DNA from 4 places in the Sphingobium sp. L-44 genome. Region 3 is predicted to be linked to each of the others. Evidence: riboswitches for the same ligand, from Rfam matches in the RefSeq annotation. Region 3 holds a riboswitch; each other region holds the start of a gene.
The links. Region 3 has a riboswitch for cobalamin ahead of AC13EK_RS18550 (TonB-dependent receptor plug domain-containing protein). Riboswitches for the same ligand answer to the same signal wherever they lie in the genome.

Region 1 (7,248 bases), on a different contig from region 3:
CCCGGCCGAGGCGGACGCCGCCAACTGGCACGAGATGCTCTATGTGGTGGAAGGGGTGCTGACGGTCGAGATGGATGCCGGCACGCGCACGATCACGGCGGGCGACTTCCTCATCTTCAGCAGCGACCGCCCCTATGTCTTCGTCAATCGCGGAACGGACCTGCTGCGCTTCGTGCGCAACGTGGTTTTCTAGGCAGCGCGGACGAATGGCCAGATGTGGTGGTGGGAGTTGACTGACCTTTATCTCGTCATGCCAGCGAAGGCTGGCATCTCAGGCAGGCGCACGCGGCATAAACGGATAGCGCTAGACGGCTGGCCTCCTGCTTCCACCGCTTGAGACCCCAGCCTTCGCTGGGGTGACGGAGTTGGGTGGGTAGCGGCCATCCCACCAACGTCATGCTGAACTTGTTTCAGTATCCATCAAGCCTAACAAGCCATTGGTCTCTTAGGAGGCATGGACCCTGAAACAAGTTCAGGGTGACGAAGATAGTGCGGACGGCTTTTGGTCGAATTCCGACAATCATTACAGACGTCACCCTGACGAAAGTCAGGATCCATTCTGCACTAGGCCAGATAGAGAGCGCTGAAGCGATCCCGGATCAAGCCTGTCCTGAGCCTGTCGAAGGGGCCGGGATGATGAAGATGGAAATAGTCACTGCCAGTCGCATCCAGGCCGACCGGATATATTCTCGCGGCCTGAGGCCGGGCCTCCCCATGGGGAGGCCCGATACGTCTCAATGGCTGTCGTTGCGCAGGTCCTTGCCGGCCTGCTCCAGCGAGGCGCCGACATCCTGCTTGGCTTCCTTGCCCTCGCGCTTGGCATCGTCGGCGGCCCGGTCGGTCGCGGCGCCGATCCGGTCCGCGCCATTGTCGATCGCGGCGCCCGCGCGGTCGAGGCCGTTGTCGATCCTGGCGCCGGCATCGTCGACGGCGTTGCTGACGTCATTGCCGATCGCGGAGCCGGCATTTTCCAGATTGTCCGATGCCTTTTCCGAGCAGGCGGACAGGCCGAGGCCCAGGGCGGACAGGGCCGTGATGGCCAGAAGGGGTGCGCGCATGATGTCTCCTCATTGCGTTGGCAAGGCTTAGGCAGCGCCGCATCATATCTGACGCGGCGCTGCCAAATTCCTTGTTGTCGCATCGTTTTAAGCGGAAAACCGGTTCCCACTTTTCCGCACGACGCTCCTAAAAGCGCGGCAGCGGCCATAAGGTTGCGTGCTTTCGCGATCAGCCGCCGCTGAGGCCGAACACCATCGACCGGTCGGCATCGGGGATCAGACCCTCCATCACCCGCCAGAAACCGGTGACGGAACCCTGTCCGGCCTGGGCATAGGCGGCCGCCATCTTCTCGCGCAGCGCGCGGAAAAGCTCGGCCTCCAGCGCGCGGCCGGCGGGGCTGAGGCGCAGCAGTTTCTGCCGCCGGTCGCTGCTGCCGGGCCGGGTCTCGATATAGCCGCGCTCGATCAGGTCATTGAGCACCCGGCCGAGCGATTGCTTGGTGATTGCCAGCAGGCGCAGCAGATCCTTCACCGTCAGGTCGGGCTGGCGCGAGATGAAATAGAGGGCGCGGTGATGGGCGCGGCCCAGGCCCTGCGCCGCCAGCCCCTCGTCGATCGAGCGGGTGAGCGCGGAATAGCCGAAATAGAGCATCTCGATGCCGCGCCGGATTTCGTCCTCGCGCAGGAACAGCGGCGAGGCCGGTGCGATCTGGCTGGGCGAGGGGGCTTGGACGGACATCGGCGCGGGTTTCCGGTTGCAGGGGCGGGGGCGTGGGGTTGATCCCTAAGATGGGTTGGGCGGGAAGGAAAGGGAAAGGCGAAGTCCATCGTCAGGAGGGCTTTTCTTTCGTGCATCAGCCGCTATATGGCGGTCCCGCGCTGACTTGGATCGGCGCATTGCTGGGGCGTCGCCAAGCGGTAAGGCAGCGGCTTTTGATGCCGCCATGCGCAGGTTCGAATCCTGCCGCCCCAGCCATAATTTTCGGTATCCGACGCCGCGTCGCTTTCCTTGCTTCCGGTTTCCGTTTCGGCATCTTCCGTCGGTATGCCTTGGGCGTCGAGCCGGCAGCGGGACTGCCGATACCCATTCCATGTCTTGGCGAAGACCGATGTTTCGACTAGGGCATCACCGATGCGCCGGTTCATGCTGGTGCATTGCATAACTGACGCCGGTGTTCCGCAAGGAACTTAATCGGGAATGCGGTGCGGGGGCCTGGCCCCTTATTCCGCGGCTGTCCCTGCAACTGTAAGCGGATAGCGCGATGCACGAGCCCATGAGGGCAGCCACTGGACAGAGCGTCCGGGAAGGCGTGCATCCCGCAACGACCCGCGAGCCAGGAGACCTGCCGGCGTTTCGGTCGCTCTTGTCCTGACCCAGGGATTGGTCATGGCACGGTCTCTCTTCCGTCTGGGCGGCGAAGCGTGTGGCTGGGGCTGCACGGCCGCGTGGTGTCGGGCGCCTGTCGCGCCTGCCTGCCGCCTCGCGCCGACCGGCGATGCCGGCAAGCCCCGCCTGGTTGCGTCCCGGCGCGCGGAGGATGTGCCTGTGAGCCAGACCGGCGCGGGCAGTGATAGGGCGACCGCGAACCATGCGGTGGCTCGCGGGCCGGCCGTTCGGGGCTGGTGTCCCGATGCCTGGCGTCCGATGGCGGCGGGCGACGGGCTGATCGTGCGCGTGAAGCCGCGCCTTGGCCGTCTTTCGGCCGCCGACATGACGGCGCTGGGCGAAGCGGCGATCGCCCATGGCAACGGCCTGATCGACATGACCCGGCGCGCGAACCTCCAGATCCGCGGCGTGCGCGACGATAGTTGGCGCCCCTTGCTCGACCGGCTGCTCGACCTTGGCCTGGTCGACCACGATGCTCGGCGCGAGGGCGCGCGCATGATGATGGTCGCGCCGGACTGGCGCGAAGGGGATGACAGCCATCGCATCGCCCGCCAGTTGCTCGATCGCCTGGACGAACTGCCGGACTTGCCGGGCAAGATGGGCTTCGTCACCGATGCCGGCGCTGCGCCGCTCCTGTCCGGCGAAGCGGGGGATTTTCGCATCGAGCGGGCGCGGGACGGCGGCCTGATCCTGCGCGCCGAGGGGCGGGCACAAGGCGTGCCGGTGGACAGCGGCGGCGAAGTGGATGCGCTGCTCGCGCTCGCCCGATGGTTCGTGGAGAGCGACGGCGCGCGCGCGGGGCGCATGGCCCGGCATGATGCGCCCCTGCCGGATTGGGCAACGGGCATGACAGAGGCGGCGTTGCCACGCCCGCGACTGGTCCCCGGCGCATGGGATGGCGGCTTGGCCTATGGTCTTCCCTTCGGCCAGATCGATGCGCGGCATTTTCTCGACGCGCCGGCCATGCGGCTGACCCCGTGGCGCATGCTGCTGGCCGAAGGACAGGTGCCTGGCCTGTCCGCCGACGCTGCCGACCCGCTGATCCATGTGGAGGCCTGCCCCGGCGCGCCTGCCTGTCCGCAGGCGAGCGTGGAGACGCGCGACCTCGCCCGCCAGTTGGCCCCCCATGTGGCGGGCCGCCTTCATGTCTCCGGCTGCGCCAAGGGCTGTGCCTGTGCGATGCCGGCCGACATCGTGCTGACGGGGCGGGACGGGCGCTACGACCTTGCCTTCCATGCCCGCGCAGGATCGGCGCCCGTCCGTCCTGACCTCACCGCCACCGACCTTCTTGCCCATTTCGGAGCCTGTTGATGCCCCATGATTATGAGAGGGACGGCGCGGCGATCTATCGCCAGTCCTTCGCCACCATCCGCGCCGAAGCCGACCTCGGGCGCTTTGCTGCCGAGGAGGAGCCGGTCGCTGTGCGCATGATCCATGCCGCGGGCATGGTGGACCTTGCGGGCCATATCCGCTTTTCGCCGGGCTTTGCAGCGGCGGCGCGGCAGGCCCTGGCCGAAGGGGCGCCGGTGCTGTGCGATGCGCGCATGGTGTCGGAAGGGGTCACGCGCGCGCGCCTGCCCGCCGACAATGCCGTGCTCTGCACCTTGCACGACACCGCCGTGCCGGACATGGCGCGGGCGATGGGCAATACCCGGTCCGCCGCCGCGCTGGAATTGTGGCGGCCGCATCTTGCCGGGGCACTGGTTGCCATCGGCAATGCGCCCACGGCGTTGTTCCACCTGCTCGACATGCTGGAGGATCCGGCCTGTCCGCGCCCCGCAGCGATCATCGGCTGCCCGGTCGGCTTCGTCGGCGCGGCGGAATCCAAGGCGGCACTGTGGGCGGCGCAGCCGGTCCCCTGCTGCGTCGTCGACGGGCGGCTTGGCGGCAGCGCGATCACGGTCGCGGCGATCAATGCGCTGGCGAGCCGCGCGGAATGAGCGGCACCGTCTATGGCGTGGGCCTTGGCCCCGGCGCGCAGGACTTGCTGAGCGTGCGCGCCGACCGGCTGGTGCGGGGGGGACGGCATGTCGCCTATTTCCGCAAGGCTGGCCGGCCGGGGCAGGCGCGCCGCATCGCGCAGGGCATGTTGCGGGACGATGCGATCGAACTGGCGATGGAATATCCGGTGACGACCGAAATTCCGCTCACCGATCCGCGCTACAATGATTGTTTAGCCGCCTTCTATGCCGACTGCACCGGTCGGCTGCTGGCGATCGCGGAGGCGGGCGAGGATGTGGTCGTATTGTGCGAGGGCGATCCCTTTTTCTACGGCTCCTTCATGCATCTGCACAGTCGGCTGTCGGGGCTGGTCCCGGTCGAAGTGGTCCCCGGCATCATGGGCATGTCGGGGGCGTGGAATGCGACCGGCCTGCCGATCACCTGGGGGGACGATGTGCTGACCGTGGCGATGGCAACCCTGCCGGAAGAGGAACTGGTCCGCCGCATCCGCGATACCGACGCGCTGGTGGTGATGAAGATCGGCCGGCACCTCGCCAAGCTGCGCCGTGCGGTGGCGGCGGCCGGGCGCAGCGATGAAGCATGGCTGGTCGAACATGCCGCCATGCCGGAACAGCGCGTGACCCGGCTGGCCGATGTCGACAGGGTCACGCCCTATTTCTCGATCCTGCTGATCCACGGCCAGGGGCGCCGGCCATGAGTTTCGCGGCGGCAGAGGGGGGCTGGATCGCGATCGCGGGGCTTGGGCCGGGGGACGAAGCGCTGGTGACGCCGGAGGTCGATGCCGCGCTGGCTGCCGCGACCGACGTGGTGGGCTATATCCCCTATGTCGCGCGGGTCGCGCCGCGTGCGGGGCTGATGTTGCATCCTTCGGACAATCGGGTGGAACTGGATCGGGCGGCCCATGCGCTGGAGCTGGCGGCGCAGGGGCGGCGGGTGGTCGTCGTCTCCTCGGGCGATCCGGGCGTCTTTGCCATGGCGTCCGCGCTGTTCGAGGCGCTGGAGGCCGGCCCCGCTCCCTGGCGCGACATCGACATTCGCGTGCTGCCCGGCATTACCGCGATGCTGGCCGCCGCGGCGCGTGCGGGCGCGCCGCTCGGCCATGATTTCTGTGCGATCAACCTGTCGGACAATCTCAAGCCCTGGTCCCTGATCGAAAAGCGGCTGCGGCTGGCGGCGGAGGCGGATTTCGCCATGGCCTTCTACAATCCTCGCTCGGCGTCGCGGCCGGAAGGGTTCGTGCGCACGCTGGCGCTGTTGCGGGAACTTTGTGGCGACGCGCGCCCGATCCTCTTTGCCCGCGCCGTCACCACCGCGCAGGAGACATTGCATATCGTGCCGCTGGGGCAGGCGCGCGCGGACATGGCGGACATGCGCACCATGGTGATCGTCGGGTCGAGCCGGACTCGCATCATCGAGCGCGCGCGCGGGCCTATCCTCTACACGCCGCGCGGCATCCCCGACGAGGCGGCGGGATGAGCGATCCAGTCGAGCACATCCTCGGGCCGGTGGAACTCCCACCGATCGGGCAGCGCGGGCCGGTCGATCATCAGCACGCGCAGGCCCAGCGCGCGCGCGGCGTCCAGCTTGGCGGCTGCGCCCGTGCCACCGGCATTCTTGGCGACGATCAGGTCGATGCGATGATCGCGCAGCAGGCTTGTGTCGTCCGCCACCGTGAACGGGCCGCGATCCACGATCAGGGCATGATCGGGCAGGGGGAGCACCGCGTCCGGCGCATCCACGAAGCGCAGCAGATAATGATGCTGGGGCTGGGCGGCGAAGTCCTCCACATGCATGCGCCCCAGGGCGAGCATGATCCGCTGAGGCGGGCCGTCGAGCGCGGCCACCGCCGCTGCCATGTCCGGCACCGCGGTCCAGCGGTCGCCGGCGCCGGGCGTCCAGGGCGCACGGGTCAGTGCGGCATGGGCGATCCCCGCCCCATGCGCAGCCGCCACCGCATGGGCGCTCATCGTCGCGGCAAAGGGATGGGTGGCGTCGACCAGATGGGTGATGCCTTCCGCACGCAGATGCGCGACCAGTCCCGCCACCCCGCCAAAGCCGCCGACCCGCACGGGCAGGGGTTGTGCCCGCGGGCTGGCCGTGCGTCCGGCATAGCTGAAGGTCGCACGGATGCCGCGCGCCGCCAGCAGGACCGCCAGCGCGCTTGCCTCCGTCGTGCCGCCCAGCAGCAGGATATTGGGCATGGATGACATGAATTCTCCCCCCTGGTTGACGATCGTCGGCATCGGCGAGGACGGGATGGACGGCCTGTCTGCGGCAAGCCGCGCGGCACTGGCGGCGGCGGACCTGGTCATGGGGCCGGCCCGGCACCTCGCGCTGCTGGGCGGGATTAGCGCGCCGATCGTCGAATGGCCAGTGCCCTTCGCGGACGGGATCGCGCGGCTGCTGGCGCATCGTGGGCGGCCGGTGGTGGTGCTTGCGTCGGGCGACCCCTTCTGGTTCGGCGCGGGCGGCAGCATCGCGCGCCATCTGGCGCCACATGAATGGTGCGCGCATCCCGCGCCCTCCACCTTCGGGCTGGCGGCGGCGCGGCTGGGCTGGGCGATACAGGATGTCGCGTGCCTTGGCCTGCATGCCGCGCCGCTGGATCGGTTGCGTCCGCACCTCGCGCCGGGCGCGCGGGCGCTGGTGCTGCTGCGCGACGGGGCGGCGGTGGCGGGACTTAGCGCCTGGTTGTCGGCCAGGGGATTTGGCGCGTCGCGCCTCCATGTCCTGGAACGCCTCGGCGGCCCGCGCGAACGGATCCGGTCGATCGAGGCCGAGGCGACGATACCGGCCGACATCGCCCATCCCGTGGCGGTCGGGCTGGAGGTCGCCGGTGACGGCCCCGTCCTGACCGTCGCCAGCGGTCGTCCCGACGCGCTGTTCGACCATGACGGACAG
Region 2 (7,248 bases), on a different contig from region 3:
GCGCGCGATCGATCGTCGCGATCTTGCGCGCGATCCCCTCGCCATCGACGCCCGTGCCGGGACCAACCCAGTCGCGGACCGCACCGCCAAAGCTGCGGGCGCTCAGGGCTGCGGCGGCGGTCGAATTGCCGATCCCCATCTCGCCCACGACCAGCAGGTCCAGATCCTCTTCGGCCGCCGCCGCGCCGATCGACAGCGCGGTCAGGCACTCCTCCTCGGTCATGGCGGGGGCAATGGTGAAGTCCGCCGTTGGCCGGTCCAGATCGATCGATCGCACCGCCAGTTCCAGCCCGGCGACACCGGCGAGCGCATTGATCGCCGCGCCGCCGGCGGCGAAATTGGCGACCATCTGCGCGGTCACGGCGGCGGGATAGGCGCTGACGCCATGGACGGTGAAGCCGTGATTGCCGGCAAAGATCGCGGCACGCGCCCGCTTCAGGCGCGGCACCGCGCGCCCCTGCCAGCTTGCCATGAAGATCGCGACATCCTCCAGCCGGCCGAGCGCCCCCAATGGCTTGGTCAGTTCGGCCTGCCGCGCGCGTGCCGCCGCGCTCGCCAGTTCCTCGGCCGGCGGCAGGTTGGCCAGGGCATTTTCGAAATCGGTGACCGAGGCGAAGCTCATTCGACGACAAATCCTTCCGGCGGGGTACGGGTGATGAAATGGCCCTTCACGCCTTCGGGCCATTCGCGAAAGGCGACGCGGCCATGCTCGCTGGCGGCATAGGCGATAGCGTAATCGAGGATCGCGCGCGCCGCATCGGCATCCGGTGTGAACCGCCCCATGACATAGCCGACCTTGCCCGGCGCGCGCAGATGGACGGTGCAATGATCCTGGCAGGCGAACAGGCAGGGCATGTCCTGCACCGCGACGGCGGCATAGCGCGGGTCGGAGGCCTGCACGCTGCGCAGCGCCTCCGCCAGCCGTGCCCCGCCGCGCACGCCCTCCCCGTCCTCCCGCGCTTCGGCCGAATGGCGGCAGGTGCTGCAGGCGACGATGGCGGGGCCGGGTTCGACGGGGCGCAGCATCAGAAGCGCCCCCGGAAGCCGGCATAGATGCTGCGCCCAAGCGTGCCATAGCGATAGGCCGTCATATAATTCTCGTCGAAGAGATTTTCGACGCGGGCGAACAGGCGCAACGCCGGGGTGAGCGCATATTCGGCGCGCAGGTCGACCAGCGTATAATCGTCCAGCCGCGTCGTGTTGGCCGCATTGTCATAGCTGTGGCCGGACCAGCGCACCGCCGCGCCGGTGGTAAGGCCGAACGGCCAGGCATAGCTGATCGAACCATTGGCGCTGTTGCGCGGCCGGCGCGGCAGCCAATTGCCTTCGTTCGCAGTGCCGTCCGAACGATCCTCCGCCACGGTCCAGCTATAATTGCCGTCGATGGTCAGCCCCTTGACCGACTCGATCGCCACCTGCGCCTCTATGCCATGCGCCTTGGCGCGCGCGACATTGAGATAATAGCCATAGCGGCGGGTGGTGGTGCCGGGCGTAAAGCAGAGCGGATCGGTCGAGCTTGTGGAACAGCTATTATAAATGATCTGGTCGGTCGTCGTCCGGTCGAACCAGGTCGCGCCCAGTCGCAGTTTCTCGCCAAAGAAACGCTGCTCCGCGCCCGCTTCCCAGCCATGGGCGCGTTCGGGATCGAGCGCCTGATTCCCATATTCGGAAAAGAGCTGATAGAGGGTCGGCGCCTTGAACCCCTCACCATAGCTGGCGCGCAGCACCGTCCCGGTCGGCAGCGCCCAGACGCCCCCGGCGGAAAAAAGGGTCCGGCCGCCATAGCGGTTATGATCGTCATAGCGCAGCCCGCCGGTCAGGGTCAGGCCCGTAATCGGCTGGGCATTGAGCTGGCCATAGACGCTGGTGATCTCCGCCTTGCCGCGGGCCGGGTCGGGAATCGGCACCGAAAGCGACGCCGAAGGCGACACGCTGCGGAAGCGGCTATTCTCATTCTCCACCCCGAACAGCGCGGTCCAGCCATCGGCGATCGCGAAGCTGCCCTGATATTCCAGCCGCTGGTTGCGCCCCGCCGCGTCGAACGTCTGCTGGCGCTGGTTACGCGGATCATAATTTTCGCGATCGGTGTCGGTATAGCCATAGCCGAAGCGGTTGCGGAAGCGACCGTCGAGCAGTGCGACGTTAAGGCCGGCATAGCCGACAAATTCACGATTGGTGCCATAGGCGGGGCTGTCCGCGCTGGTGGCGTCGAAATCGACCCGGCCATCGGAATAATAGCCGCGCAGATCGGCGCTGATCCCGTCCGCCAGCGCGACCTCGACCCGGCCGGTGACGCTGCGGTTGGTATAGCCGTCCTTCTCCTTGCCACCAAAGGCCGGGCTGATCGCCGAGATGCCGTCGGTGGTAAAACTCTGGCCGCCGATCCGCCAGCTGACCGGGCCGGTCTTCCCGCCCAGCGCCGCGCGGGCGCTGACCGTGTCGCGCGACCCCGCCTCGATATCGAAGCTCCCCTCCAGCGCCTTTTCGGGCATGGCGGTGACGACATTGACGACGCCGCCGATCGCCTGGCTGCCCCACAGGGTCGACTGGGGGCCGCGCAGCACTTCGATCCGCGAGGCATCGCCGACCAGCAGGTTTGCGAAATTATAGCCGCCGCCGGCCGAGGAGGGATCGTTGAGCTTCACGCCGTCGATCACGACCACGGTCTGGTCGGATTCCGCGCCGCGGATGCGCAGCGACGTCGCCGTGCCATAGCCGCCATTGCGCGAGATGCTGACACCGGGCGTGCGCAACAGCAATTCGGTGACGCCCAGATCCTGCGCCCGATCGATCGCGGCCTTGTCGAGCACGGTAACGGAGGCCGGCACCTGATCGACCGGCGTAGCGAGGCGGGTCGCGGTGACGAGGATAGAGGATGCGCCGGCATCGGCAGCGGCATCGGGCGGTGGTGCCTGCTGCGCCTCTTCGGCGAAAGCGGTGGTGGAAAGAAGGACAGAACAGAAAGTCAGATATTTGAACACATAAGCCCCCGGACGAGGGACCGCATCCCAGGGACGATATCGGTGCCCGGCCGGGCGCGACATGATCCCCGCAATTTGCGGTCCACCTGTCGCCACGCGGGTTCACCCCCGTCCGCTCGGCACACCCTGTCCGCGCGAAGGACGACCGCGACGGGCAGGTCTCCTGGCTCACGGGTCATCGCTGATTCATGCCGCCTTCTCAGAACCTTGCGGTCCCAATGGCATGTGGCACAAAGGCTCGCCGCTCACAGTTGCAGGGGCAGCCGGGGTCTTGAACCCCATTCCCTTTTCATCCCCGTTGCCGGGGAACCTGTCGCAGTCCGGGCGATAGGCGAGCCCGACTGGAGCGTCAATCTTCCTTGCCTGGCGGAGCGCGCCGGCTAAGGGAGGTGGCCATGCGGATATTTGCGCCCATCGGCCCCGGCAAGGGGATGATCGCCCTGATGATCGCCCTGGTCGGTGGCGCCACATTATGGGCAGCCACCGCGCGCCAGCCTGCCAGTGCCAGCAAACGTCCGCAACGGATCGTGTCGCTCAACCTGTGCGCCGACCAGTTGCTGGTCGCGCTGGCCGATCGCGACCAGATTGCCGGCCTGACCCATAATGCCGCCGATCGGCAGATGTCGGCGGTGGCTGCCGTAACGAAGGGCCTGCCCATCCTCGACGGATCGGCCGAACAGATTTTGGCGACCAATCCCGATCTGGTGATCGGCATGCCGGCGCGGCGCAATCCGGCGATCGCCATCCTCAAGGCCCAGCATTATCCCGCCGTCGATCTGCAAAGCGCGGACAGCTATGCCGATATCGTCGCGTCGATCCGCACCGTGGCGCAGGCGATCGGCCATGCCGACCGCGGCGAAGCGATGATCGCGCGGATGGACCGGGAACTCGCCGCCCTGCCCCGCGCGCCGAAGCCCAAAGTCGCGGCCTATTATCAGCGGCGCGGCTACATGACCGGCACCGGCACGCTGGTCGACGACCTGATGACGAGGGCGGGGCTGCGCAACCTGGCCGCCGACCTTGGCAAGCCAGCGATCGCGCAGGTCAGCCTGGAGGAGATGGTCGCCGCCCGGCCCGACTATCTGATCGTCGAGAGCGCCACCGACCGCATCACCGACCAGGGCACCGAAATGCTGCATCATCCAGTGCTGCGCGACATAGCGCGCATCAGCCTGCCCCAGGCCTGGACCGTGTGCGGCGGACCGGCCTATGTGCAGGCAGCCCGCGCCCTCTCCCAGGCCGTCAGCGCCCGCTGAAGCTGGGCCGGCTCAGCCCTCGATGAAGTTGGCGGCGACTTCGGCCGGCACCCGCATCAATCGGCCGCTTTCCTTGTCGATCATCGCCCAGGTGGATTTGGCCGACACCTTCACCTTGCCGTCCGGCCCGGTGAACTCGATCAGCCGGTCGAACCGCGCGCCGCGCGGTCCTTCCGGAATCCAGGTGCGGCCCGACACGACATCGCCCTCGGTCACGTTGCCGCGATAATCGACCTCATGCCGGGTCACGACCCAGATATAGGCATCGACATGGGCCGGGTCGGCATCGGTCATCCAATGTTCGACCGACAATTGCTCCATCCACTGCACCCACACCGCATTGTTCACATGGCCCAGCACATCGATATCCTCGGGCCGCGCGGTGAATTGCTTGGTGAAGCTCGACGCCATCAGCCTTCCACTCCCAGCTGCCACAGGATGAACGCAAATTCCTCCGCGGTCTCGTGCAGGCTCTCGAACCGGCCCGACTTGCCACCATGGCCCGCGCCCATATTGGTCTTGAGCAGCAGGATATTGCTATCGGTCTTGGTCGCGCGCAGCTTCGCCACCCATTTGGCCGGCTCCCAATAGGTGACGCGCGGGTCGTTCAGCCCGGCGGTCACCATCAGCGGCGGATAATCCTGGGCGCTAACATGGGTGTAGGGATCATAGGACTGTATGGTGCGGAATGCGGCCTCATCCTCGATCGGATTGCCCCATTCGGGCCATTCGCCCGGCGTCAATGGCAGCGTTTCGTCCAGCATGGTGTTGAGCACGTCGACGAACGGCACATGTGCCACCACCGCGCCCCACAGGTCGGGATCGCTGTTGATGACCGCGCCCATCAGCTCGCCGCCGGCCGATCCGCCCGAAATGCTGATCCTGCCCTTGGCCGAATAGCCAAGATCGATCAGCCCCTTCGCAACATCGACGAAATCGGTGAAGGTGTTGGTGCGCTTGTCGAGCTTGCCGTCCAGATACCATTGCTGGCCCATATCGTCGCCGCCGCGAATATGGGCGATGGCAAAGGCAAAGCCGCGATCCAGCAGCGACAGGCGGCTGGTCGAGAAACCCGGCTCCATCGCCAGCCCATAGGCGCCATAGCCATAAAGGTGCAGCGGCGCGCTGCCATCGCGGGGGAAATCCGCGGGATAGACGATCGACACCGGAATCTGCGTGCCGTCGCGCGCCGGGATCATCAGCCGCTCGGTGGCGTAGCGGCTGGCGTCATAGCCCGAGGGAATTTCCTGGACCTTGAGTATCTCCAACTCACCCGTTGCCAGATGATAATCATGGATGGTGTCGGGCGTGACCATCGATTCATAGCCGATGCGCAGCTTCGTCACCTCATATTCGGGATTGTCGTCGAGACTCGCCGAATAGCTGGCTTCCGGGAACGGAATGCGCTTTGCCGCATGGGTCGCATAATCGCGCAGTTCGATCTGGTCGAGCCCGTCCTGCCGCCCTTCGGTGACGTAGAAGGTCTTGAACAGGGTGAAATCGGTCAGGTAGAAATGGGCGTCGGCGCCGATCACTTCATCCCACTGGTCGGGCGCGTCGAGCGATGCCTTCACCAGCCGGAAATTGGGATGGGTGTCGTTGGTCTTGATGTAGAGCGTGCCCTCATGCTCATCGACATCATATTCGCGGCCGGCCTTGCGCGCGGAGACGAGCAGCGGCGTCGCGGTCGGATTGTCGGCCGGGATCAGCCAGGCTTCGCTGGTGACATGGTCGCCGGTCGCGATGACGATCCATTTTTCCGATGAGGTGAGGCCGATCGAGACGCGGAAGCCCTCATCATCCTCATGGAACAGCTCGACATCGCTCTCGACGCTCTGGCCCAGCCAGTGCAGCCGCGCATTGTCGGTCCGCCAATTTTCATTGGCGAGGCCGTAGAGCAGCCCCTTTGAATCGCTGGTCCACACCAGCGACGACAATGTGTCGGGAATGACTTCGGGCAGGATTTTACCCGAAAACAGATCCTTGATCCGCGCCTCGAACCGTTCGGAGCCATTGGTGTCGATGGCATAGGCCAGATAGCGGCCATCCGGGCTGACCGACATGGCGCCGAGACGAAAATAGTCATGGCCCTGCGCCAGCGCCGGTTCGTCCAGGATCAGCTGGTCGTCACCGCCAGCTGCGGGCTTGCGATACCATTTGCGATATTGCGCCCCGGTCTCGAAAGCGCGCCAGTAGATATAGTCGCCATCCTTTTGCGGGACCGACTGGTCATCTTCCTTGATGCGCCCCTTCATCTCGTGGAACAGCGTGTCGAGCAGCGGCTTGTGCGGCGCCATCGCGCCCTCGAACCAGGCGTTCTCCGCCTCCAGATAGGCCAGCACATCCTTGTCCTTGACGTCGGGATAGCCGGGGTCGCGCAGCCATGCGTAAGGATCGTCCACCGTGATGCCATGATGCGCGAAACTGTGCGGGCGGCGTTCGGCGATCGGCGGGGACAGGGGCGGCTGCATTTGATCGGTCATTAACTATCCATGGTCCAGACGGGGGCTGCGCTGGAATAAGCGCGCCGGCCCCTCTATGTTGTCGGCATTATGGCCAACGCAAGAGGCCGGAATGATCCAAGGGAAGTTCGATGTCCAGTTATGAAGATCGCCTGAAGGCCCTGCGTGCCCAGCTGGTACGCCAGAAGCTCGATGGTTTCGTGGTCCCCCTGACCGACGAGCATATGAGCGAATATGTCGGCGCCTATGCCCAGCGGCTCGCCTGGCTGACCGGTTTCCAGGGTTCGGCCGGCAGCGCCGTGGTCCTGCCGGAGGAGGCCGCGATCTTCGTCGACGGTCGCTACACGCTGCAGGTGCGCGAGCAGGTGGACGGCGCCCATTGGCAATATGAAAGCGTGCCGCAGACTTCGATCGCCGCCTGGTTGAAGGACCATGCGATCGAAGGCGCGCGCATCGGCTATGATTCCTGGCTGCACACCCGCGCCTGGGTGAAGCAGGCCACCGAAGCGCTGGCCCAGAAGGGCGCGGAGCTGGTGGCAGTCGACACCA
Region 3 (7,248 bases):
TGACGTTCACGCGGGCGGGGAAGAGCGGATCATGCTCGATCAGCGGGCCGAGGCGCTCGAAATCGACCGCGTCCAGATCCTCGACGAAGAAGATCACATGCGGGTTGCCGACATTGACGGCGGCCGGCGCGGGCAGGTCTTCCCAACTGGCCGACATCGTCAGCGTGTCCATCGGATAAGCGAGCGGGATCGCGTCCCAATCGAAGCGGGGCGCGCCCATGTCGACGCTGGCGCCGCCGTCCACGCCCTTGGCGTCGAGCAGCCCGGCCCTGGTCCGGATCAGCACGTCCTTGCCGACGAACAGTGGCACGCAGCGGGTGGCATTGCCGCAGGCTTCCACTTCCGAACCGTCGGAATTGAAGATCAGCATCGACACGTCGGCCTGGTCGCCGGTCTCGGCATCGCCGATGACGATCAACTGGTCACAGCCGATGCCGGCATGGCGATCGGCAATGGCGCGGGCGCGCGCCTCCGTCATCGCGACCGGCGCTTGGCGCGCGTCGATCACGACGAAATCATTGCCCAGACCATGCATCTTGGAAAAGCGGCTCATCATGGCGCCGCATTTAGTGCGGGACGGGGCAAAAGACCAGCGGTCAGGCGTTCGGGCCGCCGATGATCGCGGCATAGGTGGCCGGATCGACATTGGCGCCGGAGATGACGAGGGCGGTGGCGCCGTCGGTGGGCGGGGCGAGGCCGGCAAGCATGGCGGCGAGCGCGACTGCGCCGCCTGGTTCGACCACCAGCTTGAGCATGGTGAAGGCGAAGCGCATCGCGTCGCGCACCTGATCGTCGCTGACGACCAGGCCGCCGGCCAGCAGGGCATGGTTGATCGGGAAGGTCAGCGCGCCGGGGCTGGGCGCCAGCAGCGCGTCACAGATGCTGCGCGCGTCGGGCGAGACGCTTTCGCGCACGCCGCTGGCAAGCGAGCGGGCGGTGTCGTCGAAACCGGCGGGTTCGACCGCATAGACGCTGATGTCGGGGCGGGCGGCCTTTACCGCTGTCGCCGTGCCCGCGACCAGCCCGCCGCCACCGCAGCAGACGAGAATCTGCTTGAGGTCGGCGCCGGCGGCCTGGGCCTGCTCCAATATTTCGAGGCCGATCGTGCCTTGGCCGGCGATGATGAAGGGATCGTCGAAGGAGGGAACCAGCGTCGCGCCGCGTTCGGTGGCCAGGGCGGTGGCGATTGCCTCACGGCTCTGGGTGAAGCGGTCATAGGGGACGACCTCGGCGCCGAGCGCACGGGTGTTGGCGGTCTTGATCGCAGGGGCGTCGGCCGGCATCACGATCGTGGCGGGAATGCCGAGCAGGCGCGCGGCAAAGGCGACGCCCTGGGCATGATTGCCCGAGGACCAGGCGACGACGCCCGCCGCGCGTTCCGCAGCGTTCAGTCGGGCGAGGCGGTTATAGGCGCCACGGAACTTGAACGATCCGCTATGCTGGGCGCCCTCGAACTTCACCAGCACCCGCCGGCCGCAATGATCGTTGAGTGCGGCATTCTCGATCAGCGGGGTGCGGACCGCCGCCGGCGCGATCAGCCGCGCGGCATCGGCGACGTCGGCGGCAGTGATGGCAAGCGAATCGGTCATTTGGCGTCTCCCGGTAAGAGGCCCCTGCATAGCCGCCCGCCGGCGCCGCGCAACGATCCGCCGGGGCGATCCTGGCCCGCTTGGCAGGGCTTGTGCTTTGGCTTATGGGGGCCGCGCGCCGGGGTAGTCAAAAGCCCCGGACGCGCATGATCGCGCCGGTGCCCGCAAGGGCTGAAAACGGGAATGCGGTGCGGGGGGCGCAGCCCTTCCAAATCCGCGGCTGTCCCTGCAACTGTAAGCGGTGAGCGCGATGCGCAGGGTTCCCAGGCTCTTCAAAAGGGGAGGGCCGGAACCGGCCACTGGACCGATAGGTCCGGGAAGGCTGGCGCATCGCTGCCCTGACCCGCGAGCCAGGAGACCTGCCGGCGTCTGGTCGCTCTTGCCCTGGCCCAGGGGATGGCCATGGCGCGGTGTTTCCGTCGAGCGACGCCCATGGCGGCCGGGGCCGCATCGGTGCGTGGGGCGGGGCGCTGGCGTCTTCCCGATCCTCACGCAGCGACCGCTTGTGCGGACGCCCCGGTTCCAAATCGACGGACGCCGGGGGACGATAAAATGAAGACGTTGGGGATTTCGCTGATCGCGCTGCTGGCCGCTACGCCGGCATTGGCCCAGGATGACGATATCGTCGTCACCGCTTCGGGCATCGCACAGCCGCGCGACGAGGTCGGCCAGGCGATCACGGTGATCGATGCCGACACGATCAGGACGCGCCAGGCGGTCGATGTCGTCGACCTGCTCGCCACCACGCCGGGCGTCCGCTTCAGCCGCAACGGTTCCACCGGCGGTGTGACCGGCGTGTCGCTGCGCGGCGCGGAGACGACCCAGACGCTGGTGCTGATCGACGGGGTCAAGGTCAACGACCCGAGCGGCATCGGCGACGGCTATGATTTCGGCCATCTGTTGACCGGCAATATCCGCCGGATCGAAGTGCTGCGCGGCTCCAACTCGGTGGTCTATGGCAGCCAGGCGATCGGCGGCGTGGTCAATGTGATGACCGGCGCGCCGAGCGAGGGTTTCGAGGTCAATGCCGCGGCCGATTATGGCTATAGCGACACGTTGAACGCGAAGGCCGATGTGTCGGGCACGCGCGGCGCGGTGTCGGGCGGCGTGGGCGTCGCCTATTTCAACACCGACGGCATTTCCTCGGTCGGCCGGTCGTTCGGCGGCGTCGAGAAGGATGGCTATGAGAATATCGCCACCAATGCCAAGCTGAAGATCGCCTTTTCCGACAGCCTGAGCCTCGACCTGCGCGGTTACTATATCCATGCCGATCTCGACTATGACAGCTTCTTCGGCGCGCCGGCCGACAGCAGCGACGTCAGCAAGCTGGACCAATATGTCGGCTATGCCGGGATCAACCTGGCGCTGCTCGACGGCAAGCTGACCAACCGCGCCGCCGTTACCTGGATGCGCAACGACCGCGACTATTATTTCGTGCGCGGCACCGACCCGGACTATGGCTATTCGGGCACCAATCTGCGCTTCGAATATGAGGGCGTCTATGCCCCGGTGGATCAGGCCAAGCTGATCTTCGGCTATGAGCATGAGCGGCCGGACTATGAGTATTTCGGCTTTGGCGACATAGCGAGCGCGAAGGCGAATATCGACAGCGTCTATGCGCTGGCGGTGGTGAAGCCGCTCACGGGCCTGGCCGTCACCGGCGGGCTGCGCCATGACGATCATAGCCAGTTCGGCGGTGCGACCACCTTTGGCGCCAACGCCAATTACACGCCGAATGCCGGCGCGACCAATATCCGCCTCTCCTATGGCGAGGGGTTCAAGGCGCCGTCCCTCTATCAGCTCTACGACACCTATAGCGGCAACAGCGCGCTGCGGCCGGAGCGGTCGAAAAGCTATGATATCGGCTTCGACCAGAGCCTGGACGGGGACAAGGCTATGCTGTCGCTGACCGCCTTCCGGCGCGATACCCGCAACCAGATCAATTATGATTATGCGACCTACACCTATGGCAATCTGGACCGGACCCGCGCCAAGGGCGTGGAAGCGACGCTGACGCTGAAGCCGGTCGAGGCGCTGACGGTGGCGGCATCCTACAGCTATGTCGATGCGCGCGACCGGTCGGGCGGGGCCACCGACGGCAATCGCCTGCCGCGCCGCGCCGCCAATGCGGTCAGTGTGTCGGCCGACTATCTCTGGTCCTTCGGCCTGTCTACCGGCGCGACGCTGACCATGGTCGGCGACAGCTATGACGACACGGCGAACACGCGCCGGCTCGACGGCTATGCGCTGGCCGGGCTGCGCGCGTCCTTCCCCGTGGGCGACCATCTGGAAGTCTATGGCCGGATCGACAATCTGTTCGATGCGGATTACGCCACGGCCTATGGCTATGGCACCTATGGCCGGTCGGCCTATGGCGGCGTGCGTGTCCGCTTCTAAGGAGCGGCGCGCATGAGCGGGCGGCGGCATCCTCTGTTGCTGCCGGGGCTGATCGCCCTGCTGCTGGTCGCGGCTATCGCGTCGGTCGCGCTGGGATCGGTGACGATCGCGCCGGCCCGCATTCTGGCGGTGCTGGCCGGCGGTGGCGACATGGTGGCGCGCGCGATCGTCATCGACCTGCGCCTGCCGCGCATGGCGATCGGCCTGCTGGTTGGCGCCATGCTGGGCCTGTCGGGCGCGGCACTGCAGGGCTATCTGCGCAATCCGCTGGCCGAACCCGCCGTGCTGGGCGTGTCCAATGCGGCGGCGCTGGGGGCGGTGATCGCGCTCTATTTCGGCCTGTCCGAATTGCATCCGATGGCATTGCCACTGCTGGCGATCGTCACCGCACTGGCGGCGATCGGCGCGCTGTTCCTGCTTGCCGGGCCGTCGGAAAGCCCGTTGACGCTGATCCTGGCGGGTATCGCGGTCGCAACGTTGGCGGGGGCGGGGATCAGCCTGGCACTCAACCTGTCGCCCAATCCCTTTGCCGCGATGGAGATTATGAGCTGGCTGATGGGCAGCCTGGAAAATCGCAGCATCGACCATCTGCTGCTGGCGCTGCCCTGCATCGCGGTCGGTGCGGCGCTGCTGCTCTATGACGGGCGCGCGCTCGATGCGCTGACTTTGGGCGAGGATGGCGCGCGGGCGCTGGGCGTCGACCTGTCGCGGGCGCGGCTGCGGTTGATGGCGGGGGTGGCGATCGGTGTCGGCGGCGCGGTGGCGGTGACCGGATCGATCGGCTTCGTCGGCCTGATCGTGCCGCATCTGGTGCGGCCGCTGACCGATCGCTCGCCGTCCGCGCTGCTGTTGCCATCCATGCTGGGCGGCGCGGTGCTGCTGACCCTGGCCGATATCGGCGTGCGCGTCATCCCGACCAGCAGCGAGCTGAAGCTGGGCGTGCTGACCGCGATCCTGGGCGTGCCGGTCTTCCTCATTCACCTGATGCGGGAGCGGCGGCTATGGTGACCCTGTCGACCGAGCAACTGGACGTCCGGCTGGGCCGCCATCTGGCGGTGCGCGGCGTCGACCTGACCATGGCGCCGGGGCAGTTGATCGGCGTGATCGGCCCCAATGGCGCGGGCAAGTCGACCCTGGTGCGGGCGCTGCTGGGGCTGGTGAAGCCGGCCGCCGGACGCGCGCTGCTGGACGGCACGCCGGTCGAGCGGCTGTCGCGCCAGGCGGTGGCGCGGTCCATCGCCTATCTGCCGCAGGGCCAGACCTTGCACTGGCCCCTGGCGGTCGAGCGGCTGGTGGCGCTGGGGCGCTTGCCGCATCTGGGGCCGCTGTCGCGCCTGACCGCCGACGATGAGGCGGCGATCGAGGATGCGATGGCCCGCGCCGATGTCACCGGCTTCAAGGGGCGGATCGCCACTGAGCTGTCTGGCGGCGAGCGGGCGCGGGTGCTGCTGGCGCGGGCGCTGGCGGTGGGTGCGCCGGCGCTGATCGCCGACGAGCCACTCGCCGCGCTCGACCCCGGCCACCAGATCGACGTGATGGCCTTGTTGCGGGCGCAGGCGCAGGGCGGGGCGCTGGTCGTCACGGTGCTGCACGACCTGGCCATGGCGGCGCGCTATTGCGATCGGCTGTTGCTGATGGATGGCGGCGCGCTGGTGGCGGACGGGGCGCCGATGGACGTGCTGACGCCGGAGCGGCTGGCATCCGTCTATGGCGTCGCCGCGCGGATCGACGTCAGCGACGGCCTGCCGCTGATCGTGCCGACGACGCGGATTTGATCCGTAACGAAAAAGGGGGCCTTCCGGCCCCCTTTGCTTAGTTGCCGAAGCCGCGTGGGGCGGGATCGACCACGCTGATCGTGCCGGCGCCGACCTCGCTCACTTCCAGTGCGCGTTCGGCGATGCCGTTGCGGTTGAAGCGGAAGGCGCCGTCGATGCCGGCAAAGCCGCCCGGATCGCGCAGGCGCGCGGTGGGGAAGGGCGCGCCCGGCTTCCAGTCCTGGGCGATCCGCACCGTCAGCAACACCGCGTCATAGCCCATCGACGACAGGCGGAAGGGCGCGCTGCCATAGCGGGTGCGATATTTGGTCGCGAGCTGGCGATAGAGGCCATCCGACACGCTGGCATACCAGGCGCCGCGCAGCACGGGGCTGGTGGCCAGCGATTCCTCGGTATTCCAGATTTCGGTGCCGAGCAGGCGGGCATTGGCGCCGCCATTCTTGCGCACGATCGGCGCGACCTGCAGCGCGACCCGGCCGCTGTCCGCGATCAGCAGCGCGTCATAGCTGGACGAGGCCTGCAGCTTCTTGACCGCGGCGGTGATCGAGGCGGGGGTGCGGTCGAAGGTCTGCATCGACACGACCGTGCCGCCGGCCTGTTCGACCGCGCGCAGCAGCGCATTGCCGGCGCGCTCGCCATAGGTGCCGCGCGGCACCAGCGCGCCGAAATTGGACAGGCCCTTTTGACGGGCGAAGCCGATCACCCGCTCGATCGACTGGTTGGGGGTATAGCCCATCAGGAAGATGTTGCTGCCCGCAACGCTGGTGTCGTTGGAGAAGCTGATGACCGGGACATTGGCCTTGGCCGCGATCGGCCCGACGATGCGGGCGTCATCGGCCAGCAGCGGACCCAGGATCAGGCGGTTGCCGTCGGCCAGCGCCCGGTTGGCGGCGGCTGCCGCGCCGGTGGCGGTGTCATAGGTGGTGATGCGGACCTTGTCGGTCTTGATGTCCATCAGCGCCAGGGTGGTGGCGTTGGCGATCGACTGGCCCACGCCCGCATTGGGGCCGCTGGTCGGCACCAGCAGCGCGACGCGGTGGCGCGCGGTGTCGGTCGGCAGGCCCTGGGTCACTTCCGGGCCGGTCGGCTTGGCGGGACCGGTGGGCTGGGCAGGGCCGGGGCCCTTGGGCACGATCGACTGACAGGCGGCAAGCATGATGGTGCTGGCAACGAACAGCCATCGCGCGCTGCGCTTCATCGCCGCGAACATGTTCGCTTGCCGGGGGGCATCCGTCTCTGTCATCTGGGATCCTTATGGAAACTATATTGGCATCCGGGCTTGAGCCCGGGCTTTACATCGTGGCGGGGCCGATCGGCAACCTTGGAGACCTTACGCCGCGCGCGGCGGAAGTCCTGCGGTTGGCCGACGTGGTCGCCGTGGAAGATACACGGGTCAGCGCAAGGCTGCTGCGCCATGCGGGATCGGATCGACCGATGATTCCCTATCATGACCATAGCGCGGAAAATGTGCGGCAGCGGCTGATCGA
Region 4 (7,248 bases), on a different contig from region 3:
GCTCATCCGCCTGCGCGAGGGTCAGAGTGTCAACATCGCCGTCACCAACCGGTTGAAGGAGGATAGCTCGATCCACTGGCACGGGCTGATCCTGCCCTTCCAGATGGATGGCGTGCCGGGCATCAGCTTTCCCGGCATCATGCCCGGTGAAACCTTCATTTATCGCTTTCCGGTGCGGCAGGCGGGCACCTACTGGTATCATAGCCATTCGGGCATGCAGGAGGCGATGGGCCTTTATGGGCCGATCATCATCGATCCCGCCGGCCCCGATCCGGTGGCCTATGACCGGGAGCATGTGATCCTGCTCGCCGACTGGAGCCCGGTCCATCCGCACAGGCTGCTGCAACGGCTCAAGCAGATGGGCGGCTATTACAACATGCAGCGCCAGACGCTGGCGGGGCTGCTGGCGGGGAAGGATCAGGGCCTCAAGGACCGGATCGACTGGGGCGCGATGCGCATGGACCCGACCGATATTTCCGACGTTACCGGCGCGACCTACAGCTATCTGGTGAACGGCATGGGCACGGCCGAGAACTGGACCGGCCTGTTCGCGCCGGGCGAGCGGGTGCGGCTGCGCATCATCAACGCGTCGGCGATGACCAATTTCAATGTTCGCCTGCCCGGCCTGTCGATGACCGTGGTCCAGTGCGACGGGCAGGATGTCCAGCCGGTCGAGACCGACGAGTTACAGATCGGCATTGCCGAAACCTATGATGTGATCGTCCAGCCCGGCGAGGCGAAGCCCTATGCGCTGATTGCAGAGGCGATCGACCGGTCGGGCCTGGTCCGCGCCACGCTGGCGCCGCAGATCGGCATGGTCGCGCCGGTGCCCGATCGGCGCGCCCGGCCGCTGCTGGGCATGAAGGACATGGGCATGGACATGGGCGGCATGGACATGGGCCATGGCGGCGTGATCGACCTCAGCCAGCCGGCCAATGACGCCATGACGGGGCATAGCATGAAGATGCGCGACAAGTCGGTCGCGCCGGGCGTGAAAATGGGGCCGGGCGTCGCCACCCTGTCGCCGATGCCGGCCGATCGCACCGTTGACCGGCCGACGGGGCTGGAGGATGTCGACCATCGGGTGCTGACCTATGCCGATCTGCGGTCGCTGACGCCGAACACGGACCTGCGCACGCCGACCCGGTCGCTCGACATCCATCTGACCGCGAACATGGAACGCTATATGTGGTCGTTCGATGGGGTGAAGCTGTCGGAAGGGGCCGAGCCGATCGCCTTCCGTCATATGGAACGGGTGCGCGTGACCCTGATCAACGACACGATGATGCCGCATCCCATCCATCTGCATGGTCATTTCTTCGAACTGGTGACCGGCGCGGCTGCGCATAATCCGCGCAAGCATACGGTGAATGTGCTGCCGGGCGGCAAGGTCAGTTTCGACTTCACCGCCGATGCGCTGGGCGACTGGGCCTTCCACTGCCATATGCTGATGCACATGCATGCCGGGATGATGCGGGTCGTGACGGTGCGCCATGGGGAGGATGCAGCATGAAGCTGATCGCGCTCCTGCTGCTCGCCGCCGCTGCGCCGGTGCAGGCCCAGACCATGGACCATGGCGCGATGGGCCACAGTATGCCCACCACCGATGCTGCGATCCCACAGGGCACGGCCCCGCCGGTGCCGACCGATCATGCCGCCGACGCGCTCTATGACCGCGCTGCCATGGCCCGCGCCCGCGCGGCGATGATCGCGGAAGGGGGCGGCATGACCTATTCGCAATGGATGCTCGATCGGCTGGAATATCGCGCCGGCAAGGGCGCGGATGGCTATGCTTGGGAAGGCGAGGGCTGGATCGGCGGCGACATCAACCGCTTCGCGGTCAAGAGCGAAGGCGAGGGGACGTTCGGCGGATCGCTCGAACGGGCCGAGGTTCAGGCGCTCTACAGCCGGGCGATCGACCCCTGGTTCAACCTGCAGGCGGGCGTGCGGCAGGATTTCGGCGAAGGGCCGGAGCGCAGCTATGCGGTGATCGGCATCGATGGCCTGGCGCCCTATTGGTTCGAGGTCGGGGCCGAAGCCTTTCTGTCGACCAGGGGCGACGCCCATCTGCGGCTGGAGGCGAGCTATGACCAGCGCATCATCCAGCGGCTGATCCTGCAGCCCGCCGCCGAGTTCAATCTGGCGGCGCAACATGTGCCCGAACTGGGGATCGGCGCCGGCCCGTCCGATATCGAGCTGGGGCTGCGGCTGCGCTACGAGATCGCTCGCGAATTCGCGCCCTATGTCGGCGTCAATTGGGAGCGCAAGCTGGGCGACACGGCCGATTATGCCCGTGCCGCCGGCGATAAGCCATCCGCCACCAGCCTGGTCATCGGCCTGCGCGCCTGGTTTTGAGACCGGCTTGCAGCCCGCCTGATATTCGATTATCGATCCCGCCGATCCTGCGCCGCACGGCATGGGATCATGATCGCGCCGGTGTCCCGAAAGGGGCTTAATAGGGAATGCGGTGCGGATGGCCCTCTCATGCAGGGTGTCGTCCAAATCCGCAGCTGTCCCTGCAACTGTAAGCGGTGAGCGCGATGCATATGTGCGGACGGCAGAATGACCGATCCGCCAGCCACTGGGCCGGACGCTAAATCCTGCGAGGCCTGGGAAGGCCGTGCATCAAGCGATGACCCGTGAGCCAGGAGACCTGCCGGCGTCTGGTCGCTCTTGCCTTGGTCCAGGGGATGGCCGCGGCACGGTAACTTCCGTCTGAGCGACGAACGAGCGGCTGGGGCCGCTGCGACGACGCGCGTCGGTTGCCCTTGGGCGCCCGGCCGGCGCGTGTGTCGGACGTTCGCGCGCGTGCCGCTCGTGAAGGTTGCCCCCGCCCGTCGAACGCGGCGCCGGATGGGGGAATAAATGAAGTCCATTATCGTTTCGCGGGCCGCCCTGGCCCTTTCGCTTGCCTTTGCCTCGCCGGCTCTGGCCGATGAGGCGGAGGGCGACAGCATCGTCGTCACCGGCACCAGCCTGGAAGAGACGCTGCCGCAGCAACTGTCGCGCTATGGCCATGCCATCGAGATCGTCACCGACACGCAGATCCGCGATGCCGCCGCGATCGACACCGCCCGCGCTCTGGAAGCGGTGCCGGGCCTGTTCATCCGGTCGCAGTCCGGGCCGTTCAGCTATGTCGACATTGCGCTGCAGGGTTCGCGCACCAAGGATGTGCTGTGGACGATGGACGGCATCCGCCTCAACAACCGCCTCTATGGCGGCACCTCGCCCAACGACACTATGGCCGCCAGCATGATCGAGCGGATCGAGGTGCTGAAAGGCGGCGAAAGCCTGTTCTACGGCACCCAGGCGGCGGCCGGTGTCATCAATGTCGTCACCCGCGACTTCAGCGATGATCTGGGCGGCCAAGTCAATGCCAGCCTCGACAGCTTTGCCGGCACTAGCCTGGATGGCTATGTTCGCGGCGCGATCGGCCAGCATCGCTTCGTGGTCTGGGCCAATCGCAGCCAGTCGGACGGCTATCGCCCTTATGACGTGATGCAGCCCAGCGCCACCGATCGCGCGCGCGGCTATGACCTCTGGTCGGCGGGCATCAAATATCAATATGATATCGCGCCGGACCTGCGCCTCAACGCGCTCTACCAGCATACCAAGGCCGATCTCGACAATATCAGCGCGACCCGGACCAAACAGAGCCGCAACGACCGCAACGAGGAAGTGGCCAGCCTGCGGCTCGACTATACCGGCGAGGATGGCGTGCAATTCTTCCTCAAGGGCTATTTCCACGACTGGAAGACTGCCTATGTCCAGATCCGCAACCCCGTGCCCGCGGGCCCGCCGCAGGTCATCTACCCGGCCGGCACCTTCTGGGGCTATCAGGATTATGGCGGCAGCGCGGTGGTGCAGCTCAACATGCTGCGCGGCATCGACACGCTGATCGGCTATGATTTCCAGAGCTTCAACGGCCGCGACGACGTCCTGCTGATCGCGCCGACCGATGAACAGGTCCATGCCGGCATCTTCCAGTTGCGCACCAATGACGAATTGTCGAGCAAGGGGCGGATCGCGGCGGGCCTGCGCTACAACAAGGCGAAGGGATCGGAAAAGACGATCTGGAACGTCTCGGGTCGCTATGATGTCAGCGACGCGCTGTTCGTGGAGGCCAATGGCGGCACCTCCTTCGTGCTGCCCGACGCCTCGCAGCTTTATGGCAATGATCCCTGTTGCGAGGTCGGCAACCCGAACCTGAAGCCCGAGGAGAGCCTGAACCTCAACGCCGCGCTGGGCGGCGCGCTGGCCGGCGGAGCGATCCGCTGGAAAGCGACCTATTTCAACCGGCGCATCACCGATCTGATCGACACGACCTATGATGATCCGGCCTTTCCCGACGGCACCTATATCAACGTTCGCGACAAGGTGCGGGCCGAAGGCGCCGAGCTGGAGCTGAATGCGGACCTGACCGGTGGCTGGGGCCTGTCGGCCAGCTACACCTGGTCGCGCGTCCGCAATCAGGGCAGTTCGGTGCAGCGCGATCGCAATCCGGAACAATATGGCCGCGCCGCGATCGTCTATGCGCCGGAAGCCAGCCGCTTCGGCGCCAATCTGTCGGCCAATTGGGTGGGCGATGTCTGGTCGACCGCATCGGGCTTTGGCCGGATGAACTATGGCAATTATGCCGTGGTCGATGCGGGTGCGCATCTGTGGCTGGACCAGGCGCGGCGCAACCGGTTCGGCGTCAATGTCGAGAATCTGTTCGACCGCGACTATGCCTCCACCGGCTATCGCTCGGCGGTCAGTGACGCAGGGGTATTGGATGGCAGCAACAGCCGCTTCCTCTACTTCTACCGGGGCGTGCCGCGCACGCTGCGGGTCAGCTATGGCCTGAGCTTCTGACCATGTTGCGGCCGGTCCTGCTGCTGCATCGCTGGCTGGGCATCATCATCGGCGCGGTCATGACGCTGTGGTGCCTGTCCGGCTTCGTGATGCTCTATGTCGACTATCCGCGCCTGACACCGGCCGCGCAGCTTGGGGGGCTCACGCCCCTCAAGCTGTCGGCCGGGCAGGCAGGGATGTTGCCCGACGCCATGATGCTGTCCGCCGCCCGGATCGAGATGATGGCGGGGCGGCCTGTGCTGCGGGTCACCCCCGCGCTCGATCCGACGCGCACCATCCCGCAGATGCGGGTCTCCGCCGGCACCCATGACTGGGCGTCGGGGAAACCGGTCGAGCAGGTCGATCCGCAAAATATCCACAGGATCGCGCGCGAATTCGGCCGCAACAGCGCCATTGCGGGCCCGCCAGAGCGGATCGCGCAGACGGAGATGGACCAGTGGACGGTCCAGACCTTCCGCCGTAATGCGCCGCTCTACCGCGTCGATTATGCCGATGCGGCCGGGACGCAGGCCTATGTCTCGGGCAGGAGCGGGGAGGTGGTGCAGCTGACCACCCGCTTCCAGCGCTTCTGGGGCTGGCTCGGCGCGGTGCCGCACTGGCTCTATCCCACGATCCTGCGACAGGATGGCGCGCTGTGGAGCCAGGTCGTCATCTGGACCTCGCTGATCGGCTGCTTCCTGACGATCACCGGCCTGTGGGTCGGCATCGCCCGGTTGCGCCGGCGCCGCGACGGCAGCATCGGATCGCCCTATCGGGGCCTGTGGTGGTGGCATCATATGGCCGGGCTGTTCTTCGGCATAGTGACGCTGACCTGGGTAGCGAGCGGGCTGCTGTCGATGAACCCCTGGGGGCTGCTGGACAGCGAGGCGATGATGACGCAGCGCCAGCGGCTGAACGGCGACTTCGCCTGGGGCGATGCGCGCCGAGCGATCGCGGCGCTGCCTGCCTTGCCGACGGGTATCGTTCGGCTGGAAGCAGTGCCCTTTGCTGGTGCCGTCCATCTGGTGGCGATCGATCGGGCTGGCAAGGCGCAGCGTTTCGACGCTGCTGGCCGGCCTGCCACTTTGTCGGAAGCGGGCTTGCGCGCGGCGCTCCATGACGGTCCGGCGATTGGCTCGATCGTCCTGCTGCGGCAGGAAGACGCTTATTATTATGGTCACAAGGCCAGCGTCGCCCTGCCGGTGTGGCGTGTCATCCTGGCCGATGAGCAGGCGACACGCCTCTATGTCGATCCGGCATCGGGCCGCCTGATCCGCGCCTTCGACCGCAACGGCCGCGCCTTCCGCTGGCTGCAGGACGGGCTGCACCGGCTCGACTTCCCGCTGCTGCGCACCCGTCCCTGGTGGGATCTGGTCGTCCTGCCGCTGCTCGCCATGGTCACGCTCGTCTGCGGGACGGGGACATGGATGGGCCTTTCCAAGCTGCGGCGCGACCTGCGCCGCGTCCGCAATCGCCGGCGGCGCGCCCGCGCCGTGCGGCCCCTGATCGGAGAAACCGCATGACCGCCACCCCTTTGCAGGCGTCGCTTCGGCGACGCAGCGTGCCGCTGATCGCGGCGCTCGTCCTTGCCAATCTGGCCGTCTGGGGCTGGGCCTTCGCCCTGTTCGGCGACCGACCGGTGATGATGGGCACGGCCCTGCTCGCCTGGGGCCTTGGCCTGCGCCATGCGGTCGATGCCGATCATATTGCCGCGATCGACAATGTGACGCGCAAGCTGATGCAGGATGGGCAACGGCCGCTGACCGTGGGCCTTTGGTTCGCGATCGGCCATAGCGCGATCGTGCTGATCGCCGCGCTGGGCCTCGCCTATGCGGTCAGTGCGCTGGCCGGGCTGGAGCGGTTCCGTGCGGCCGGGGGCGTTGTGGCGACGCTGATCTCCGCCACCTTCCTGTTCGCCATCGCGATCATGAACCTCGTGATCCTGCGCCAGGTCTGGGCGACCTTCCGCCGGGTGCAGGCGGGCGGCACCTATGTCGAGGCGGATCTCGACATGCTGACCGGCGGGCGCGGGCCGCTGTCGCGCCTGTTCCGCCCGGTCTTCCGCCTGATCTCGCGCCCCTGGCAGATGGCGCCGCTCGGCTTCCTCTTTGGCCTGGGCTTCGACACCGCGACCGAAGTCGCGATCCTGGGCCTGTCCGCCGCGCAGGCGAGCGACGGCTTCGCGCTCGGCCCGGTGCTGGTGCTGCCCCTAATGTTCGCGGCGGGCATGGCGCTGGTCGATACGGTCGACGGCATGCTGATGATGGGCGCCTATCAATGGGCGTTCGTGAAGCCGCTGCGCAAGCTCTACTACAACATCGTCATCACCGCCTTGTCGGCAGCGGTGGCGATCGGCATCGGCACGATCGAGACGCTGGCGCTGCTCGGTGACAAGCTGGGGCTCTCCGGCGGCAT

Region 1: linked by a shared signal. The riboswitch ahead of AC13EK_RS11650 (cobalamin biosynthesis protein CobG) and the one ahead of AC13EK_RS18550 (TonB-dependent receptor plug domain-containing protein) in region 3 are both predicted to bind cobalamin.
Region 2: linked by a shared signal. The riboswitch ahead of AC13EK_RS10290 (TonB-dependent receptor plug domain-containing protein) and the one ahead of AC13EK_RS18550 (TonB-dependent receptor plug domain-containing protein) in region 3 are both predicted to bind cobalamin.
Region 4: linked by a shared signal. The riboswitch ahead of AC13EK_RS08255 (TonB-dependent receptor plug domain-containing protein) and the one ahead of AC13EK_RS18550 (TonB-dependent receptor plug domain-containing protein) in region 3 are both predicted to bind cobalamin.

Annotation. Positions count from the first base shown of each region.
Region 1 is NZ_JBSXOQ010000088.1:61,519-68,766, reverse strand. Features, by position in the region: gene AC13EK_RS11670 (helix-turn-helix domain-containing protein) at 1-193, shown strand, start outside; gene AC13EK_RS11665 (hypothetical protein) at 735-1,058, opposite strand; gene AC13EK_RS11660 (MarR family winged helix-turn-helix transcriptional regulator) at 1,228-1,737, opposite strand; tRNA gene AC13EK_RS11655 (tRNA-Gln) at 1,900-1,974, shown strand; cobalamin riboswitch at 2,152-2,363, shown strand; gene AC13EK_RS11650 (cobalamin biosynthesis protein CobG) at 2,644-3,696, shown strand; gene AC13EK_RS11645 (precorrin-8X methylmutase) at 3,696-4,325, shown strand; gene cobI (precorrin-2 C(20)-methyltransferase) at 4,322-5,044, shown strand; gene cobJ (precorrin-3B C(17)-methyltransferase) at 5,041-5,823, shown strand; gene AC13EK_RS11630 (cobalt-precorrin-6A reductase) at 5,784-6,548, opposite strand; gene AC13EK_RS11625 (bifunctional cobalt-precorrin-7 (C(5))-methyltransferase/cobalt-precorrin-6B (C(15))-methyltransferase) at 6,547-7,248, shown strand, end outside.
Region 2 is NZ_JBSXOQ010000083.1:2,180-9,427, reverse strand. Features, by position in the region: gene cobT (nicotinate-nucleotide--dimethylbenzimidazole phosphoribosyltransferase) at 1-622, opposite strand, end outside; gene AC13EK_RS10295 (DUF1636 domain-containing protein) at 619-1,026, opposite strand; gene AC13EK_RS10290 (TonB-dependent receptor plug domain-containing protein) at 1,026-2,981, opposite strand; cobalamin riboswitch at 3,118-3,310, opposite strand; gene AC13EK_RS10285 (ABC transporter substrate-binding protein) at 3,377-4,237, shown strand; gene AC13EK_RS10280 (acyl-CoA thioesterase) at 4,250-4,648, opposite strand; gene AC13EK_RS10275 (S9 family peptidase) at 4,648-6,720, opposite strand; gene AC13EK_RS10270 (aminopeptidase P family protein) at 6,831-7,248, shown strand, end outside.
Region 3 is NZ_JBSXOQ010000112.1:46,319-53,566, reverse strand. Features, by position in the region: gene dapF (diaminopimelate epimerase) at 1-556, opposite strand, end outside; gene AC13EK_RS18555 (threonine ammonia-lyase) at 597-1,589, opposite strand; cobalamin riboswitch at 1,729-1,970, shown strand; gene AC13EK_RS18550 (TonB-dependent receptor plug domain-containing protein) at 2,142-3,986, shown strand; gene AC13EK_RS18545 (FecCD family ABC transporter permease) at 3,999-4,994, shown strand; gene AC13EK_RS18540 (ABC transporter ATP-binding protein) at 4,988-5,761, shown strand; gene AC13EK_RS18535 (penicillin-binding protein activator) at 5,799-7,004, opposite strand; gene rsmI (16S rRNA (cytidine(1402)-2'-O)-methyltransferase) at 7,016-7,248, shown strand, end outside.
Region 4 is NZ_JBSXOQ010000078.1:2,203-9,450, forward strand. Features, by position in the region: gene AC13EK_RS08245 (copper resistance system multicopper oxidase) at 1-1,513, shown strand, start outside; gene AC13EK_RS08250 (copper resistance protein B) at 1,510-2,355, shown strand; cobalamin riboswitch at 2,418-2,675, shown strand; gene AC13EK_RS08255 (TonB-dependent receptor plug domain-containing protein) at 2,866-4,854, shown strand; gene AC13EK_RS08260 (PepSY domain-containing protein) at 4,857-6,356, shown strand; gene AC13EK_RS08265 (HoxN/HupN/NixA family nickel/cobalt transporter) at 6,353-7,248, shown strand, end outside.